Regions from separate parts of the Kitasatospora sp. NPDC101176 genome, predicted to be linked through region 1. Evidence: riboswitches for the same ligand, from Rfam matches in the RefSeq annotation. Region 1 holds a riboswitch; each other region holds the start of a gene.

Region 1 (4,161 bases):
CAGCCCCCGGCGCCGCTGGATCGCCCGCGGCGTGCTCGCCGCCGTCCTCGTCATCCAGGCCCTGCTCTCGCTGCGCCTGCTCGCCGCCGCGCACCCCGACGAGGCCGCCGCCATGGTGGCCGGCCGCCAGCAGCTCGACCACCTGCTGCACGGCACCCCCGTGACCACCCACCTGGCCGAGCGAATACCCGGCACGCCCCAGCTGTACCTGCCGTTGGCCGGCGCCGCCGCCGACGCCAACGGCATCTTCGGCGCCCGGGTGCTCAGCCTCTGCTTCGCCCTGCTCACCACGGTGCTGCTGTACTCGCTGACCCGCCGGCTCTTCAACGAGCGGGTGGCGATCTGTTCGATCGCCGGCTACGCGGTGGTGCAGTCGACCGTCGTCGTCGGCTTCTACGCCGCGCCCGAGGCGCTCGCCGTCCTGCTGGTCGCCCTGGCGGCCTGGGTCACGGTGTTCACCGCGCGCCGCCCGGTGGCCCTCGTCCTGCTCGCCGCGCCGGTCGCCGCCCTGGCCTGCGCCGTCGCGTACTCCGCGGTGTTCACGCTGCCCGCGCTGGTCGCGCTGGCGGCGGCCACCGCCTGGCCGCGACGACGGCTCGGCCCGGCCGCCCTGCGGGCCCTGCTGCTCGCCGCCGGCACAGTGGGCGCCCTGCTGCCGTTCGGACTGCTCGGCGAGGTCGCCGGGTGGTCCCCGGCCCACGGGCAGGGTTCCCGTCCGGTCGGCGAGATCCTGCTGAACACCGTCCAGTGGGGCGGCCTGTTCACCGTCCTCGCGGTGGCCGGCACGATCGCGTACGCCCGCCGCGAGCAGCTGCTCGAGTCGCCGGAGAACGACGGCGTCACCACCACCCGCGCCCAGCGCGCTCTGCTGGGCACCGCCCTGACCTGCACCGCCCTGCTGGTCCCGGCGGTCCACCTGGCGCTGGGCACCTCGGGGGCGCTGTTCCGGCACCTGGGCTTCGGGATGCTGCTCGCCGCCCCGCTCGCCGGGGTCGGCCTCACCCGGCTGGTCGGCGCGCACTTCCGCCACCCGCAGCTGGGCATCCTGGTCTGGGTCGCCCTGCTCGCGCTCGGTCTGGAGCAGTCAGCGCTGCGTTACCAGAACGGGCCCGACTCCGGTCGGCTGCTCGCCGTCCTACGGGTGCACGCCACGCCGCAGGGCCACTACCTGACCGAGGTCGACGGGCTGCCCGAGTACTACCTCGGCGCCGTCAGCCGGCCCGAGCAGTGGACCTCGGCCCGCTCCGGGACGGACTACCGGGACGCGGCGGGTGTCGAGCATCACGGCGACGAGGGCAGCGCGGCCGCGATCAAGGACGGCTACTTCACCGTCGTGGTCCTGGACAGCACCGCCCCGGCCGCCACGGACCGCGTCCTGGCGACGGCGCTGGCGAGCGGCGGGCACTACCGGTTGATCGCCCAGTTCACCTCTCCGACGGGCGATTCGAGCACCTACAAGGTCTATCTGAAGCACTGAACGGCCACCGGGCCCGCCGTGGCCCACGACACGTCGGCCACAACATATGGTGCCGCCGCAGTCAGCCGCCACTAGATGTATGCTCACTCCTGCTGTCAAAGCAGGGGAACCCGGTGCGAGTCCGGGACTGCCCCGCAGCGGTGTGCGGGCGGCTCGACAAGCCGCGCCCGCGAGTCCGAGTACCTGCCGACGGTGTGCGCCACGGCCCTCCCGCAGAGGCCGCGCCAGCACGAGCAGTACCTTCCGGGCCTCGCGGGCGGGCCGGGGACGCCACCGTCGCGCGACGCACTCCTGCGTACGCGCCGTGCTCCCCTGCCCCGTTCGGCCCGGACCCGATCACCGCCGCCGATCGCCGCCAGGAGAGAGCGCCTTGACCACCGCTGCCTCAGCCACCCTGCCCGCCCAGGGCTCCGGTTCCGCCCCCGCCGCCCCGACGGTCTCCGACCCCGGCGGCGCGCTGCTGCGGCTGCTCACCGACCGTAGTGTCGATCTCCCCCAGGTGGACCCCGGCCATGTCGCCGCCGCCGCGCTGCGCGGCCGCCATGCCGGCTCGGACTTCGCCGAGCTGCGCGGGCTGGCCGTGGACGCCGCCGCGTCGATGATCGCCGAGGACCCCCAGTACTCGAAGCTGGCCGCCCGCCTGCTCGCACTGGAGATCGTCGACGAGGCCGACAGCCAGGGCGCGACCTCGTTCGCCGCCTCGATCGCCGTCGGCCACGCCGAGGGCCTGATCGGCGACACCACCGCCGCCTTCGTCGCCAAGCACGCCGCCGTGCTCGACGCGCTGATCGACCGGCAGGGCGACGACCGCTTCGAGTACTTCGGCCTGCGCACCGTGCAGTCCCGCTACCTGCTGCGCCACCCGATCACCCGCAAGGTCGTCGAGACCCCGCAGCACTTCCTGCTCCGCGTCGCCTGTGGCCTGGCGGTCGGCGACACCGAGCAGTCCGTGCGCGAGGTGGCCGAGCTGTACCGCCTGATGAGCCGGCTGGAGTACCTGACCTCCTCGCCGACCCTGTTCAACTCCGGCACCCGCCACCCGCAGATGTCGAGCTGCTACCTGCTCGACTCGCCGCTGGACAACCTGGACTCGATCTACAGCCGCTACGCGCAGATCGCCCGCCTCTCCAAGCACGCCGGCGGCATCGGCCTGTCGTACTCGCGCATCCGCTCCCGCGGCAGCCTGATCCGCGGCACCAACGGCAAGTCCAACGGCATCGTCCCGTTCCTGCGCACCCTCGACTCCTCCGTCGCCGCGGTCAACCAGGGCGGCCGTCGCAAGGGCGCCGCCTGCGTCTACCTGGAGACCTGGCACGCCGACATCGAGGAGTTCCTCGAGCTGCGCGACAACACCGGCGAGGAGGCGCGCCGCACCCACAACCTCAACCTGGCGCACTGGATCCCGGACGAGTTCATGCGCCGCGTGAACGCCAACCAGGACTGGTCGCTGTTCTCCCCCGCCGACGTCCCCGAGCTGGTCGACCTGTGGGGCTCCGACTTCGACGAGGCCTACCGCAAGGCCGAGCAGGCCGGCAAGGCCGTCCGCACCATCCCCGCGCAGACCCTGTACGCCCGGATGATGCGCACCCTGGCGCAGACCGGCAACGGCTGGATGACCTTCAAGGACGCCTCCAACCGCGCCGCCAACCAGACCGCGCTGCCCGGCCGCACGGTGCACTCCTCCAACCTGTGCACCGAGATCCTGGAGGTCACGGACGACTCCGAGACCGCCGTCTGCAACCTCGGCTCGGTCAACCTCGGCGCGCACGTCGCCGAGGGCGCGTCGGCGGAGGACCTGCTCGGCGCGATGGACTGGGAGCGGCTGGACGCCACCGTGCGCACCGCCGTCACCTTCCTCGACCGCGTGGTGGACATCAACTTCTACCCGACCGTCGAGGCCGGCACCTCCAACTCCCGCTGGCGGCCGGTCGGCCTCGGCGTGATGGGCCTGCAGGACGTCTTCTTCAAGCTGCGGATCGACTTCGACTCGGCCGAGGCGGCGAGGCTGTCCACGCTGATCGCCGAGCGCATCATGCTCACCGCCTACGAGCGCTCCGCCGACCTGGCCGAGCAGCTCGGCCGCCACGAGGCGTACGGCGAGACCCGCGCCGCCCGCGGCGAGCTGCACATCGACCACTTCGACGTGCAGCCGCACTGGGCCGACCGCTGGAGCGCGCTGCGCGCCCGGATCGCCGAGACCGGCCTGCGCAACTCGCTGCTGCTGGCCATCGCCCCGACCGCGACCATCGCCTCGATCGCCGGCGTGTACGAGTGCATCGAGCCGCAGGTGTCCAACCTGTTCAAGCGCGAGACGCTCAGCGGCGAGTTCCTGCAGGTCAACCCGTACCTGGTGCGCGAGCTCAAGGAGCTCGGCGTCTGGGACCAGACGACCCGCGACGCCCTGCGCGACGCCAACGGCTCCGTCCAGGAACTCGGCTGGCTGCCCGCCGAGGTGCGGTCGCTGTACCGCACCGCGTGGGAGCTGCCGCAGCGCGCGCTGATCGACCTGGCCGCGGCCCGCATGCCGTACCTCGACCAGAGCCAGTCGCTGAACCTGTTCATGGCCGCGCCGACCATCGGCAAGCTCAGCTCGATGTACGCGTACGCGTGGAAGGTCGGTCTGAAGACCACCTACTACCTGCGCTCGCGCCCGGCCACCCGGATCGCCCAGGCCGCCTCCGGCA
Region 2 (4,161 bases), on a different contig from region 1:
TCGCCGCGCACGAGCACGCCGCCCACGGCCGGGGAGACCGCGTTGAGCAGCAGCCCGAGGCGCAGGTCGGCCATGCCGACGATCGCGGTGAACGGATAGCGGACGTCACTCATGCATACTCCCCAGGTGCCCCGGGCGCCAGGAACGGCAGCGATCCGGCCGCCGGCACCCCGCCCTCGATCAGCTTCCAGAGCGCGTCGGTGTCCGCGTGCTCCTCGATCAGGTCGCCCAGCCGGTCCAGCCGGGCCTCGCGCGCCTCGGCGAAGGACGTGTCCGGCGCGGGCACGAACGCGCGGCCCGCCGATGCGGCGACCTCGCGCAGGAGTTCGCGGCGGAACCCGTCGTTCTCCAGCGCGCCGTGCCAGGTGGTGCCCCAGACCTGGCCGACCCGGCAGCCGTCCAGGAAGGGCTCGCCGCCCTCCACCTCGACCACCCCGTGGTGGATCTCGTAGCCCTCGACCCGGTGCCCGTACGCCTCGCCGACCGGCCGGCCGAGCACCTTCTCGGCGCCGAACCGCACGCGCGTCGGCAGCAGCCCGAGACCGGCGACCTCGCCGGCCCCGGACTCCACCTCGTCGACGATCGAGCCCGCCAGCATCTGGTAGCCGCCGCAGACCCCGAGCACCGGCAGCCCGGCCGCCGCGCGGGCCTTCAGCGCCGGTTCCAGGCCGCGCTCGCGCAGCCAGGCCAGGTCGGCGACGGTGGCCCGGGTGCCGGGCAGCACCACCAGGTCGGCGTCGGCCAGCTCCTCCGGCCGGGTCGCCCAGCGCACCAGCACGCCCGGCTCCTGCGCGAGCGCGTCCACGTCGGTGAAGTTGGAGAGCCGGGGGAAGCGCACCACGGCCACCCGCAGCACGTCCGCTCCGAGCGGGCCGCGGCCGTCCACCCGGTCCACCACGGTCGACAGGTCCAGCGAGTCCTCGGCGTCCAGCCACAGGCCCGGCAGCATCGGCAGGGTGCCCAGCACCGGGCGGCCGGTCAGCCCGTGGAGCATCTCCAGCCCGGGGGCGAGCAGTCGGGCGTCGCCGCGGAACTTGTTGACGAACCAGCCGGCCACGTGCCGCTGGTCCTCCGCGGACAGCAGCGCCAGCGTCCCGTACATGGCCGCGAAGACGCCGCCGCGGTCGATGTCGCCGACCACCACCACGGGCAGTCCGGCCGCGGTGGCCAGGCCCATGTTGGCGATGTCCCGGTCGCGCAGGTTGATCTCTGCGGGCGAGCCGGCGCCCTCGCAGACCACCACGTCGTAGCGGCGGCGCAGGTCCGCCAGGCACTCCAGGGCCCGCTCCAGCAGGACGGGCTTGCGCTCGCGGTAGTCCAGCGCACCGACCTCGGCGACCGGCCGGCCGAGCAGCACGACCTGGCTGCGGCCGTCGGCGCCGGGCTTGAGCAGCACCGGGTTCATGGCCGCCTCCGGCTCCACCCGGGCGGCCTGCGCCTGCATCGCCTGGGCCCGGCCGATCTCGGCGCCGTCGGCGGTGACGAAGGAGTTCAGCGACATGTTCTGCGCCTTGAACGGCGCCACCGCGACCCCGCGGCGGGCCAGCCAGCGGCAGATGCCCGCCGTCACCACGCTCTTGCCCGCGTCCGAGGTCGTCCCTGCGACCAGCAGCGCGTTGCTCATGCCCGTCCCTTTCCGCTTCTGCTTCCGCGGCCGGCCAGCAGTCGCAGTGCGACGTGCCCCGCCACGGTCGTACCCAGGGCCAGCGCGCCCACCCGCCGGGAGAGCACGCAGGCCCGCTCGATGTCGTCCACCGTGACCGGCCGCAGTTCGGCGCCCAGGACGGGTCGGTGCTCGACCCGTTCGCCGTACTGCAGGGTGCCGCCCAGCCGGACGCCGACCGCGCCCGCGAAGGCGGACTCGGCCTGGCCGGCGTTCGGGCTCGGGTGCGCCGAGCCGTCCCGGCGCCAGACCCGCCAGGCGGTGCGCGGCTGCGGCGCGGCGGCGACGGTCAGCAGGGCGGTCAGCCGGGCGCCCGGCCAGCCCGCCACGTCGTCCAGCCGGGCCGAGGCCCAGCCGAACCGGGCGTGGCGCGGCGAGCGGTGGCCGACCATGGCGTCCAGGGTGTTCACCGCGCGGAACGCCAGCAGCCCCGGCGTGCCCGCCAGCGCGCCCCAGACGAGCGCGTTGACGACGGCGTCGGCGGTGTTCTCGGCCACCGACTCGACCACCGCGCGGGCGATCTGCTGCTCGTCCAGCGCGCTCGGGTCGCGCCCGCACAGGTGCGGCAGCCGGGCCCGGGCCGCCGTCAGGTCGCCCGCGGCCAGCGAGCGGCCGATGGTGCGGGCCTCCCGGGTCAGCGAGGTGCCGCCGAGCACCGTCCAGGTCGCGGCGGCGGCCAGGGCCGCGCGGCCGAGCGGGCGCCGGCCCGCGGTGCGGTCCAGGGCCACCGCGGCGGCGGCCACGGTGCCCGCGCACAGGGCCGTGTAGCCGGCGCCGGTCGCCCGGTCGTCCCGCCAGAGCCGGCGCTCGAGCCGGGCCGCGGCGGAGCCGAAGACGGCCACCGGGTGGCCGCGGCGGGGGTCGGCGTAGCGGGCGTCGGCGGCGTAGCCCGCGAGGGCGCCCAGCGCGAACGCCGCCGCGCGGGTCAGCGGGCGCACGTCGGGTGCGGCGGGTTCGCGGGGGCGGCGGCCGGGTGCGGCGGGACCGGGGGGTGTGGCGGAAGGCAGCGTCGGGTCCGGCGGGGCGGGGCAGCCTGCATCGCGTGCGTGTCCTCACTCAGGGTCCGCGCCCTGGCTCGACGTAGCGGGGGCGAGAGTCTCCTGGCTTCCGGGTCGGACGCACCCCCGGGCCTTCCAGCGGCTTCTGACGGCGCGCCGTGGCAACCTGCCGAGCGTGCTCCCCGGTGACAGTGGCGGGACCGCGCCGGACTCGCACCGGCTTCCTCTGCATGCCTCCGTTTGGCCCCCGGATCCCATCACGCGGCCGAACCGGGAGTCAACCGAGGTCACGGAGGGGTTGGTCACACGGGACCGGGGGCCGCGGGGCGCCCGCGGGCTCCCGGCCGGGCGGCGGCGACGGGCGGCGGGGCCCGCGCCGGCACCTCCGTCGGTACCTCCGATCCGCCCGCCCGCAGGGGCATGACACCCTGTGCGATCGTCCAGCGGTCCGTAGGGACCTCCAGGGCCGCTTCGTGTGTTCGGCGGCTGGGGCCGGCCGCCACCCGCACCTACCGTTCGTTCCCATGCGACGCAGACAGCCCCCCGCCCTGCCCCCGGTGCCGTTCTCGCCGGGCGCCGCCCGAGCCCACCGGGCCGGCCTCGGCCTGACCCCCGACCAGGTCGTCGGCGGGATGGCCGCGCACGGCGTCCGCCTGCTGCCCACCCACGTCCTCGCCTGGGAGAGCGGCGAGCTGCGGCCGACCGAGGAGGAGTTCATCGCGCTGGCCCGCGCGCTCTGGTGCCCCGCCGTCCAGTTGATGGGCACCCGCCCCACCCGGCTGCGGGACTTCCGGGTCGCCCGCGAACTCCACCAGGACGCCGCCGCCCGCCGGATCGGGGTCGCCCTGCGCCGCTACCAGGACGCCGAGCTGACCGGCCGGTGGGACGGCGACGAGGCCCAGACCCACGCGCTCGCCCAGGTGCTCGGCCTGCGGCTGCGCGAGCTCGTCGACGTCACCGGCCGCCGCGAGGAGCTCGACCGGTGCCTGCGCCAGTGCGTGGACGGCCGCTGGCAGGCCCACGTCCGGGCCGTCGCCCGTATCGTGCCGGTCCACGAGGACGACCTGGCGGCCGTGCTGACGGCCCTCCAGCAGGAGAACCAGGTCTCCTCCCACTGGGGCAGCGGCAGTTGGGGCTCCCCGGCCGCCGCGGCGCCGGACCCGGTCCGCGAGCAGCCGTTGGCGGAGCGCTTCTGGGAGCTGCTCGGGCGGCGCCGGACCGACATCCCGGTCTGACGCCGCGGCCCGCCCCCGCCCGCCCGCGCCGAACCGCCGCCCGTACCCCTCCAGCCCGCCCGCCTCCCGCCCGCCGCCCACACCCCCGCCGGCCGCCCCGCCGTGCCCCGGACGGCCCAGCCCGGTGGCCGCCCGGCCGCCCTCCCGGTGAACTGGTGCTCGAACACCGTCCGGTCCAAGACCGTCCGACCGTCAGAGCGGGGAGCGATATGCGTTGGGGAACCGCGGCCGTCGTGGCCGCCGCCGCCGTCGGTGCCGGGGCCGC
Region 3 (4,161 bases), on a different contig from region 1:
CGCCAGCTCGTCGACGGCGACCACTTCGAGTCCGTGTTCAACGGCACCGCCTACCCCGACCAGGGCCTGACCGTCGACGCCGTGCTGGCCTTCGCCGCCTCCCACGGCTCCGACGAGGCCGCCGCCCGGGCCACCGCCTGGCTGGCCAAGCCCGAGATCCTCGGCGGCTACCTCGGCGACGGCACCACCGAGGCCTACGCCGGTGCCACCGCCAAGCTGCTGCTCGCCGCCGAGGTCCGCGGCGCGAACCCGACCGCCTTCGGAGGCGTCGACCTGCCGGCCCGGCTGCGCTCCCTGCAGACCGCCGAGGGCCGCTTCTCCGACCGCTCCCAGTGGGGCGACTACAGCAACGCCTTCGGCCAGTCGCTCGCCCTGATCGCCCTGCACCGCACCCCCGGCGGCGCCCCCGACGCGGCCGTCGACTTCCTGGCGAACAGCCAGTGCGCGGACGGCGGCTACCCGGTCTCCTTCGGCCAGACCATCTGCACCAGCGACCCGGACGCCACCGCGCTGGCCGCCCAGGCCCTCGCCGCCACCGGCCGCACCGCCAAGGCGAACGCGGGCCTCGGCTGGCTCACCGCCCACCAGAACGCCGACGGCGGCTTCGCGGCCGCCGGGGCGACCGCCTCCAACGCCAACACCACGGGCCTGGCCACCCAGGCGCTGCTGGCCGGCGGACGCCTCGGCGCCGGCCTGAAGGGCTGGAGCCGGCTGGTGAAGTTCCAGCAGGGCTGCTCCGCCGACCCGGCGGTCCGCGGCGCCGTCGCCTACGACGCGACCGGCTTCAACCCGGCCAACGGCGCCCGGGCCACCGCGCAGGCCGCGCTCGGCCTCGCCGGCACCCCGCTGGCCACCCTCTCCGCCGCCGGCGCGCGCCCGGCCGCCCCGACCCTGGCCTGCCCGGCGCCGGCCGCCCGCTGAGCCACCGAACTCCTGAGCCACCGAATCCCTGAGCCCACGAGGAGAGTTCCGATGACCGACACCCTCACCCCGGCCAGACCGGCCCGCCGCACGCTCGGCTCGATCGCCGCGGCCGCGGCCCTCACCGCCGGCCTGCTCGGCGCCTCCGCCGTCCAGGCCCCCGCGGCCCACGCGGCCGCCTGCAGCGGCACCACCGGCGTCACCGTCGTGGTCGACTTCACCGCCGTCGGCGGCGGCGTCGAGACCGGCTGCGCACCCGGCGATCCGGCCACCGGGCTCGCCGCGCTGACCGGCGCCGGATTCACGTACGCCTTCCACCCGCGGTTCCCCGGCTTCGTCTGCAAGATCAACGCGCTGCCGGCCACCTGCACCAACCCGACCGGCAGCGCCTACTGGTCCTACTGGCACGCCCAGCACGGCGGGCCCTGGTCGTACAGCAGCCTGGGCGCGGGCAGCTACAACCCGGCCCCCGGCGACGTCGAGGGCTGGTCCTTCGGCGCCGGCGCCCAGCCGGGTATCACGGCGCCCTGACGTCCGGAGGCACCCGCCGGCACCCGGAGCCCCGCGGGGAGGGGTGCCGGCAGCTCCGGCACGCCCTGCGGTGCGGCAGGAGGCGCCCGGCCGTCCTGATCCGCGCGGCCCGTCCCGTCAGGTGAGCGGACCATCTGACGGGGCGTTGACTCCCACTCCGCTGACATGGTCTGATGAACCGGTTTTTCACCTCGGTCCTCAGGGGAAGCCGGTCCAACTCCGGCGCTGACCCGCAACCGTAGATCCGCCCAGGGCGGATGAGCCGGAATGCCTGAACCGAGGTCTGTTCAGAGAGCACTCGCGTCGTCGCGGACTACGACGCAGTTCCGACGGCTGCGCGCTCCACCGGCAGCCGTCGGCTGCGCCGTTGCGCCCCGCGTCGACCGACCAGGGAGACGCCGGTGAGGGTCAGCAGCAGTCGTACGCGCCACAGGAGCCGGGGCACCGCGTCCCTGCTGGCCGCCGCAGCGCTCGCGGTCACCGCCTGCGGCGCTGCGCTTCTCGGTCGGCCCGCCGTCTCGCTCGCCGGGGCGGCCGTCCCCGCCGCGGGCCGGACGCCGGACGTCGCCAGGGGCGCCGCCTACCTCGCCGACCCGTCCCGCCTGGTCGGCGGTCACTACTACGAGGGCTTCCCGGCCTTCGCCGACTTCGGACTCACCATCGACGGCGCCTACGCGCTCGCCGCCACCGGCACCGACGACGCCGCGCTGCGCCGGATCGTCGACTTCCTGGACCAGCGGGGCAAGGACGCCAGCGAGCGCACCGTCGACGACTGGACCGCGATCGGCACCGAGTACGCCGGCGGCGGGTCGATCGGCAAGGAGGCGCTGCTCGCCGAGGTCGTCGGCCGTGACCCGCGGAACTTCGGCGGCCACGACCTGATCGCCGCCCTCGCCGCGATGGTGTGCACCAAGGCCGACGCCGACACCGGCTGCGACGCCGCCGGCAACTACGGCTACGCCACCTCCGTCTTCTCCCAGGCGCTCGCCGTCATGGCCCAGCTCCGCGCCGGGGACGCCGCCAACGCCGCCCCCGCGATCGCCTACCTGAAGGGCCTCCAGCACCCGGACGGCTCCTGGCCGAGCTTGATCCCGGCCACCGGCGACTCCGACGTCGACAGCACGGCGATCGCCGTCATGGCCCTCGCCCTCGTCCCCGGCGACGACGCCGCCGCGCAGGCGGTCGACAAGGGCCTCGGCTGGCTCGCCGCGCGGCAGTTGCCCGACGGTGGCTTCCCCGGCGCGGCCGGTGACTCGACCAACTCGGCCGCGCTGGCCGTCCAGGGCATGACGCTGCGCAAGGCCGACTACGGTGCGCAGATCGCCAAAGCGCTCGACTTCCTCGCCGGGCAGCAGAACGGCGACGGCGGGTTCAACGTCGCCTCCGCCGGGCAGCAGGGTTCGGACGTCCGTGCCTCGACCCAGGTGGTCGGTGGCGCCACCGGGATCTCCTTCGGCACGCTGAGCCGCCCCCTCGGGGGCACACCGACGCCGACGCCGACGGGGACGCCGACCGGAACTCCCACGGGGACGCCGACGGGTACGCCCACCGGAACCCCGACCGGAACCCCGACGGGTACGCCCACCGGAACCCCGACGGGAACGCCCACCGGAACCCCGACGGGTACGCCCACCGGAACCCCGACGGGAACGCCCACGGGCACGCCGACCACCCCGGCCGGCACCCCGACGGGCTCGCCCACCACCACCGCACCGGCCCCGGTCACCGACACCCCCGCGGCCGGCGGCGGCCCGACCGTCCGTCCGGCCGGAGGCGTCGACGCCCCGGCGGGTGCCGGTGTCGCCCCGGCCGGGGGCGTGCCGGTGTCGACCGGCTCCGGCAGCCTGGCCGGCACCGGTAGCCAGGCGCTGACGCTGACGGCAGGGGCCGGTGCGCTGACCGCGCTCGGCGCCGCCGCCGTCCTCGTCGCCCGCCGCCGCCGGACCGCGGCCCCTGGACGTCACCGATGACCGGGGGACCGGGCGCCCGCCTCGGCCGGCTGTGCGCGGCGACGGCGCTGACCGCGGCCCTCGCCCTCGGCGGCGTCGCCGTGGACACCGCCCCGGCCGCCGCGGCGCCGTTGCCGATGGACCAGTGCACCACCACCTCCGGCGTCGTGCTCGCCGTGGACTTCAGCAGGTGGGGCGGCCCGCTGTTGCGCTCCTGCGGGAGCACCCCCACCACCGGGTACGCCCTGCTCAACCAGGGCGGCTGGAAGACCGCCGGCACCGGGCACGACGGCCCGGCGTTCATCTGCCGGATCGGCTACAGCGGCTACCAGGGCGGCAAGCAGTTCCCGACCCCGGACCAGGAGAAGTGTGTCCTCACGCCGCCGGCCACCGCCTACTGGTCGTACTGGCACGCCGATCCGGGCCAGAACGAGTGGTCCTACAGCCAGCTCGGCGCGATGAGCTACCACCCGAAGCCGGGCAGCGTCGACCTGTGGATCTTCGGTGGCACCGACATCGAGGGCACCGAGGGGCGTCCGAGCTTCTCGCCGGACACCGTCCGGGCGCACAGCGCCGACCCGGGTGGGCAGCCGGCCGACCCGGGCCAGGGCTCCGCGGGTGCTTCCGGCGGCGCCGCGGGCGGGTCGAGCGGTGGTTCCGGTGCCGCGGGCGGCTCGGGCAGCGGTTCCGGCGCCTCGGGCGGTCCCGGCGGCGGGTCGACGGGTGCCGGCGGTGCGACCGGCGGTGGCGGCGCCGCTGC
Region 4 (4,161 bases), on a different contig from region 1:
TCATTCGTCGATTCCTCTCGCTGCACAGGGTGACGCCGCGTCACCTGATGTGACGATGCTCACTCGGTGCGGAGGGCGGGGCAATCGCTGCGGCCGGATGGCGGACCGGCCCGTCGGTGGCGGGCCGGAGGGGCGGAGGGGCGGAGGGGCGGAGGGGCGGGGCCCGGAGCGGGCGTGCCGGTGCGTCAGGAGGCGTCGGTGAGCACGCGGGTGAAGCCGTCCAGCAGGGCCCGGTTGGTGGCCCGGGCCTGCGGGGTGTCGACGTGGATGGTGTTGACGAACAGACCGTCGTCGGTGCGGTGCAGCCACTGCAGCAGTCCGTTGCAGCCCGAGACCCAGACGTGCAGGCGGGCCCGCTGGGCGGCGTGCCGGTCGGCACCGGGCAGCCGGCGGAAGTCGATGTAGGAGTAGAAGTTCACCGCGTGCGGCCAGTAGTGCAGCCGCGCGTACTCGGCGGGGGCGAGCAGCCGCCAGGCCTTCACGAAGTGCACCCCGGCGTGGGCCTGCAGCTGCCCGTAGGCGTCCTGGGCGGCGGTCAGCACCTCGCCGAAGCCCGCCCGCGGCCCGACCGGGAACTCGATCGGCAGGGTGTTGATGAACCACCCCATCGACTCCGCGTAGACGCCCCGGCCGCGTTCGTTGACCGGCACCAGGCCGCGGTAGACCTCGGGCCCGCCCTCCTGCCGCAGGGCGATCGCCAGCCCGGCGAGCAGCCCCATCGACAGCCGCCCGCCGCGGGCCCGGCAGGCGGTGCCGAAGGCCTCGACCTGGCGGGCGCTGAGCAGGCGCTCGGTGCCGGCGGTCGGCGCGTACAGCCGGCCGGGCCGGACGCCGAGGTCGAGCGGGAAGCGGGGGAAGAGGCCGCCGTTGCGGTCGCGGAACGCCCGCCAGTAGTCCAGCCGCGCGTCGTCGGCGCGCATGGCGCGGTTGGCCCGGCGCTGGCCGCGGCTGAACTCCAGGTAGCTGCCGGGCTGTTGGGCCGCGTCGTCGGTGCGGGCCGGGCGGACCCGGTCGGCCTCGGGTCCGGCAGCGGTTCCGGTGGCGGTTCCGGCCGCGGTGAGGCTCCGGTAGGCCGTGGTGATGTCGTTGACGGCGATCGCGCTGGAGAGGCCGTCGGTGACCAGGTGGTCGCAGGAGAACCAGACGGTGGTCGACTCCGGCCGCACCACCGCGCCCATGGTGATCAGCGGCCAGGAGAGTGTGTCCACCTCCTTGAACGCGTCGTGGAGGTGGCGGTCGACCTCCGCGGGCGTCTCCAACGGGCCGGCGTAGACGTGCTTGAGGGCCACCTCCCCGGGCGACAGGACCTCGCAGCCGAGGTCCCCGCCCAGCGGCTGGTAGACCGCCCGGAGCACCTCGTGACGCCGCACCAGGTGGAGCAGCGCGGCCGCCAGCGCGTCCAGGTCGACCGGGCCCCCCAGTTCGAAGCTGGCCGCGACGTAGGAGCGGATCGGCTCGTCGACGCTCTGGGCGTGCTGGGCCACGGTGAAATGTTTCGCCTGGTTGTAACCGGTCATCCGGCGCGGGGCGGGGTCGCCGCCGGTCAACGGGACCAGGTGCCACCGGTGGGCCTCGCCCGGGCCGATCTCGGAGTCCTCGACTGAGATCTGGAGCATGTCGCCCTCTTCTGCCGCTGTCGTCGTCGGGTGGTACCAGAGCGGTCGGATGTCGGCCCACCAGCTGGTGCCGTACCAACGCGACGGCCCGGCGCTCGGATACGGGCAGCCGCCGTTCGGGTGACGGTGACCGGCCGCCGGGGCCGTGCCCTCCGGCGGGTCCGCGGACCGGGCTCGGCCCGCCGGATCCCCTCACGGCCGGGCCGTCGGCGTACGAGCGCACGCCGGAGCTGCGGGGACCCGCGGTCGAACGGCGGGTCGAGCGCCGCGTCGGAGTGCGGTCGGGCCCGTCGCGGTGGGCGGATTCCACGGCCGCCGCGACGGCCGGTGCCGTCGGGGGACCGGCCACGTCTCACCCCGTGGACACGTGGTGGGATTTCCGCGCCCCCGGCCGCGGGTTCGCACTAGGCTGGCCGGGCAGCTGGTTCGCCCTGTCCGCCAGGCAGGCGCGTCGCAAGAGGGAACCCGGTGACGCCATTCACGTGGCCATTCCGGGACTGCCCCGCAGCGGTGAGTGGGAACGACCGCCGTCATACGCACTGGGCCCGGACGGGCCTGGGAAGCGACGGCCAGTAGGTGACCGCCCTGACCAGGGCAGCCGCGCCCGCGAGTCCGAAGACCTGCCACTGCCCGCACGCGACCGATCGCGCGCGGACATCCCGGTGACCTCGTGGGCGGGTCGGCGTGCACACCAGGCGGGTCCGGCGCATCCCTGCGCCCGCGGCCGCGCCCGGTCGGGCACCCCTTCGCACCCTCGTCCCGTCCCCGGGGACCAGAGGAGACAGACTCGCGAAGGAGAGTCCCTTGACGACGAAGTCCGCAGCCGCGGCAACCCGCGCCACCACCCACGGCTACCCCCGCCAGGGCCGCGACCGGGAGCTCAAGAAGGCGGTCGAGGGGTACTGGAAGGGCGCGGTCACCGCCGACGCCCTGCTCGCCACCGCCGCCGACCTGCGCCGGGAGAACTGGCTGCAGCTCGCCGAGGCCGGCGTCCACGAAGTCCCCACGGGCGACTTCTCGCTCTACGACCACGTGCTGGACACCACCGTCGCCGTCGGCGCCGTCCCCGCCCGCCACCGCGCCGCGGTCGACGCCGACCCCCTCGACGGGTACTTCGCCATGGCGCGCGGCACCCAGGAGGTCGCTCCGCTGGAGATGACCAAGTGGTTCGACACCAACTACCACTACCTGGTGCCCGAACTCGGCCCCGACACCGTCTTCACCGCCGACCCGGACCACCAGGTCGCGCAGCTGCGCGAGGCCCTCGGCCTCGGTCACGACGCCCGCCCGGTGCTGGTCGGCCCCGTCACCTACCTGCTGCTCGCCAAGCCCGCCCCCGGCGTCGCCGAGGACTTCCAGCCGATCACCCTGCTCGACCGGCTGCTGCCCGTCTACGCGCGCCTGCTCGCCGAACTGCAGGCGGCCGGCGCGCAGTGGGTGCAGCTGGACGAACCCGCGCTCGTCCAGGACCGCACCCCGGCCGAGCTGAACGCCGCCGCCCGCGCCTACCGTGAGCTGGGCGCCCTCACCAGCCGGCCCAGGCTGCTCGTCGCGAGCTACTTCGACCGCCTCGGCGCGGCCCTGCCGGTGCTCGCCGCAGCCCCGGTCGAAGGCCTCGCCCTGGACTTCACCGGCCCCGCCGCCGCCAACCTGGACGACCTCGCCGCCGTCGGCGGGCTGCCCGGCAAGCGGCTCGTCGCCGGCGTGGTCGACGGGCGCAACATCTGGATCAACGACCTGGAGAAGTCGCTCGCCACCCTGGCCACCCTGCTCGGCCTCGCCGGCGGCGTCGACGTCGCCACCTCCTGCTCGCTGCTGCACGTCCCCCTCGACGCCACCGCCGAACGGGACCTGGACCCGCAGATCGCCCGCTGGCTCGCCTTCGCCAGGCAGAAGACGGCCGAGACCGCCCTGCTCGCCCGAGGCCTGCGCGAGGGCACCGGCGCGATCGCCGCCGACCTCGCCGCCAACCGCGCCGACCTCGCCTCGCGCGCCGGCTCCCCGATCACCCGGGACCCGGCCGTCCGCGCCCGGGCCGCCGCCGTCACCGCGGCCGACGCCCGCCGCCCGCAGGCCTACCCGCAGCGCGCCGAGGCCCAACGCGCCCGCCTCGGACTGCCGTTGCTGCCCACCACGACGATCGGCTCCTTCCCGCAGACCACCGAGCTGCGCACCGCCCGCGCGGACCTCGCCGCCGGGCGGATCGACGCCGACGGCTACCGCGGGCGCATCGAGGCCGAGGTCCGTGAGGTCATCGCCTTCCAGGAGAAGGCCGGCCTCGACGTCCTCGTCCACGGCGAGCCCGAACGCAACGACATGGTCCAGTACTTCGCCGAACAGCTCACCGGCTACCTCGCCACCCGGCACGGCTGGGTGCAGTCCTACGGCACCCGCTACGTGCGCCCGCCGGTGCTCGCCGGGGACATCTCCCGGCCGCACCCGATGACCGTCGACTGGTTCCGCTACGCCCAGGGCCTCACCGACCGCCCGGTCAAGGGCATGCTCACCGGCCCGGTCACCATGCTCGCCTGGTCCTTCGTCCGCG

Evidence for each region. A riboswitch is a leader RNA that binds a small molecule or an ion and turns the genes downstream of it on or off. The one in region 1 is predicted to bind cobalamin.
Region 2: linked by a shared signal. The riboswitch ahead of ACIRS1_RS23675 (cobalamin biosynthesis protein) and the one ahead of ACIRS1_RS26280 (ribonucleoside-diphosphate reductase subunit alpha) in region 1 are both predicted to bind cobalamin.
Region 3: linked by a shared signal. The riboswitch ahead of ACIRS1_RS07660 (prenyltransferase/squalene oxidase repeat-containing protein) and the one ahead of ACIRS1_RS26280 (ribonucleoside-diphosphate reductase subunit alpha) in region 1 are both predicted to bind cobalamin.
Region 4: linked by a shared signal. The riboswitch ahead of metE (5-methyltetrahydropteroyltriglutamate--homocysteine S-methyltransferase) and the one ahead of ACIRS1_RS26280 (ribonucleoside-diphosphate reductase subunit alpha) in region 1 are both predicted to bind cobalamin.

What each region holds. Positions count from the first base shown of each region.
Region 1 is NZ_JBIWPA010000022.1:44,136-48,296, forward strand. Features, by position in the region: gene ACIRS1_RS26275 (glycosyltransferase family 39 protein) at 1-1,477, shown strand, start outside; cobalamin riboswitch at 1,519-1,683, shown strand; gene ACIRS1_RS26280 (ribonucleoside-diphosphate reductase subunit alpha) at 1,872-4,161, shown strand, end outside.
Region 2 is NZ_JBIWPA010000018.1:88,364-92,524, forward strand. Features, by position in the region: gene ACIRS1_RS23665 (putative cobaltochelatase) at 1-113, opposite strand, end outside; gene ACIRS1_RS23670 (cobyric acid synthase) at 110-1,624, opposite strand; gene ACIRS1_RS23675 (cobalamin biosynthesis protein) at 1,621-2,601, opposite strand; cobalamin riboswitch at 2,757-2,889, opposite strand; gene ACIRS1_RS23680 (transcriptional regulator) at 3,186-3,896, shown strand; gene ACIRS1_RS23685 (alpha/beta hydrolase family protein) at 4,106-4,161, shown strand, end outside.
Region 3 is NZ_JBIWPA010000003.1:506,971-511,131, reverse strand. Features, by position in the region: gene ACIRS1_RS07670 (peptidase) at 1-921, shown strand, start outside; gene ACIRS1_RS07665 (flagellar hook-length control protein FliK) at 973-1,452, shown strand; cobalamin riboswitch at 1,617-1,746, shown strand; gene ACIRS1_RS07660 (prenyltransferase/squalene oxidase repeat-containing protein) at 1,854-3,422, shown strand; gene ACIRS1_RS07655 (hypothetical protein) at 3,419-4,161, shown strand, end outside.
Region 4 is NZ_JBIWPA010000029.1:26,119-30,279, forward strand. Features, by position in the region: gene ACIRS1_RS30005 (lipase family protein) at 1-4, opposite strand, end outside; gene ACIRS1_RS30010 (condensation domain-containing protein) at 186-1,616, opposite strand; cobalamin riboswitch at 2,039-2,242, shown strand; gene metE (5-methyltetrahydropteroyltriglutamate--homocysteine S-methyltransferase) at 2,421-4,161, shown strand, end outside.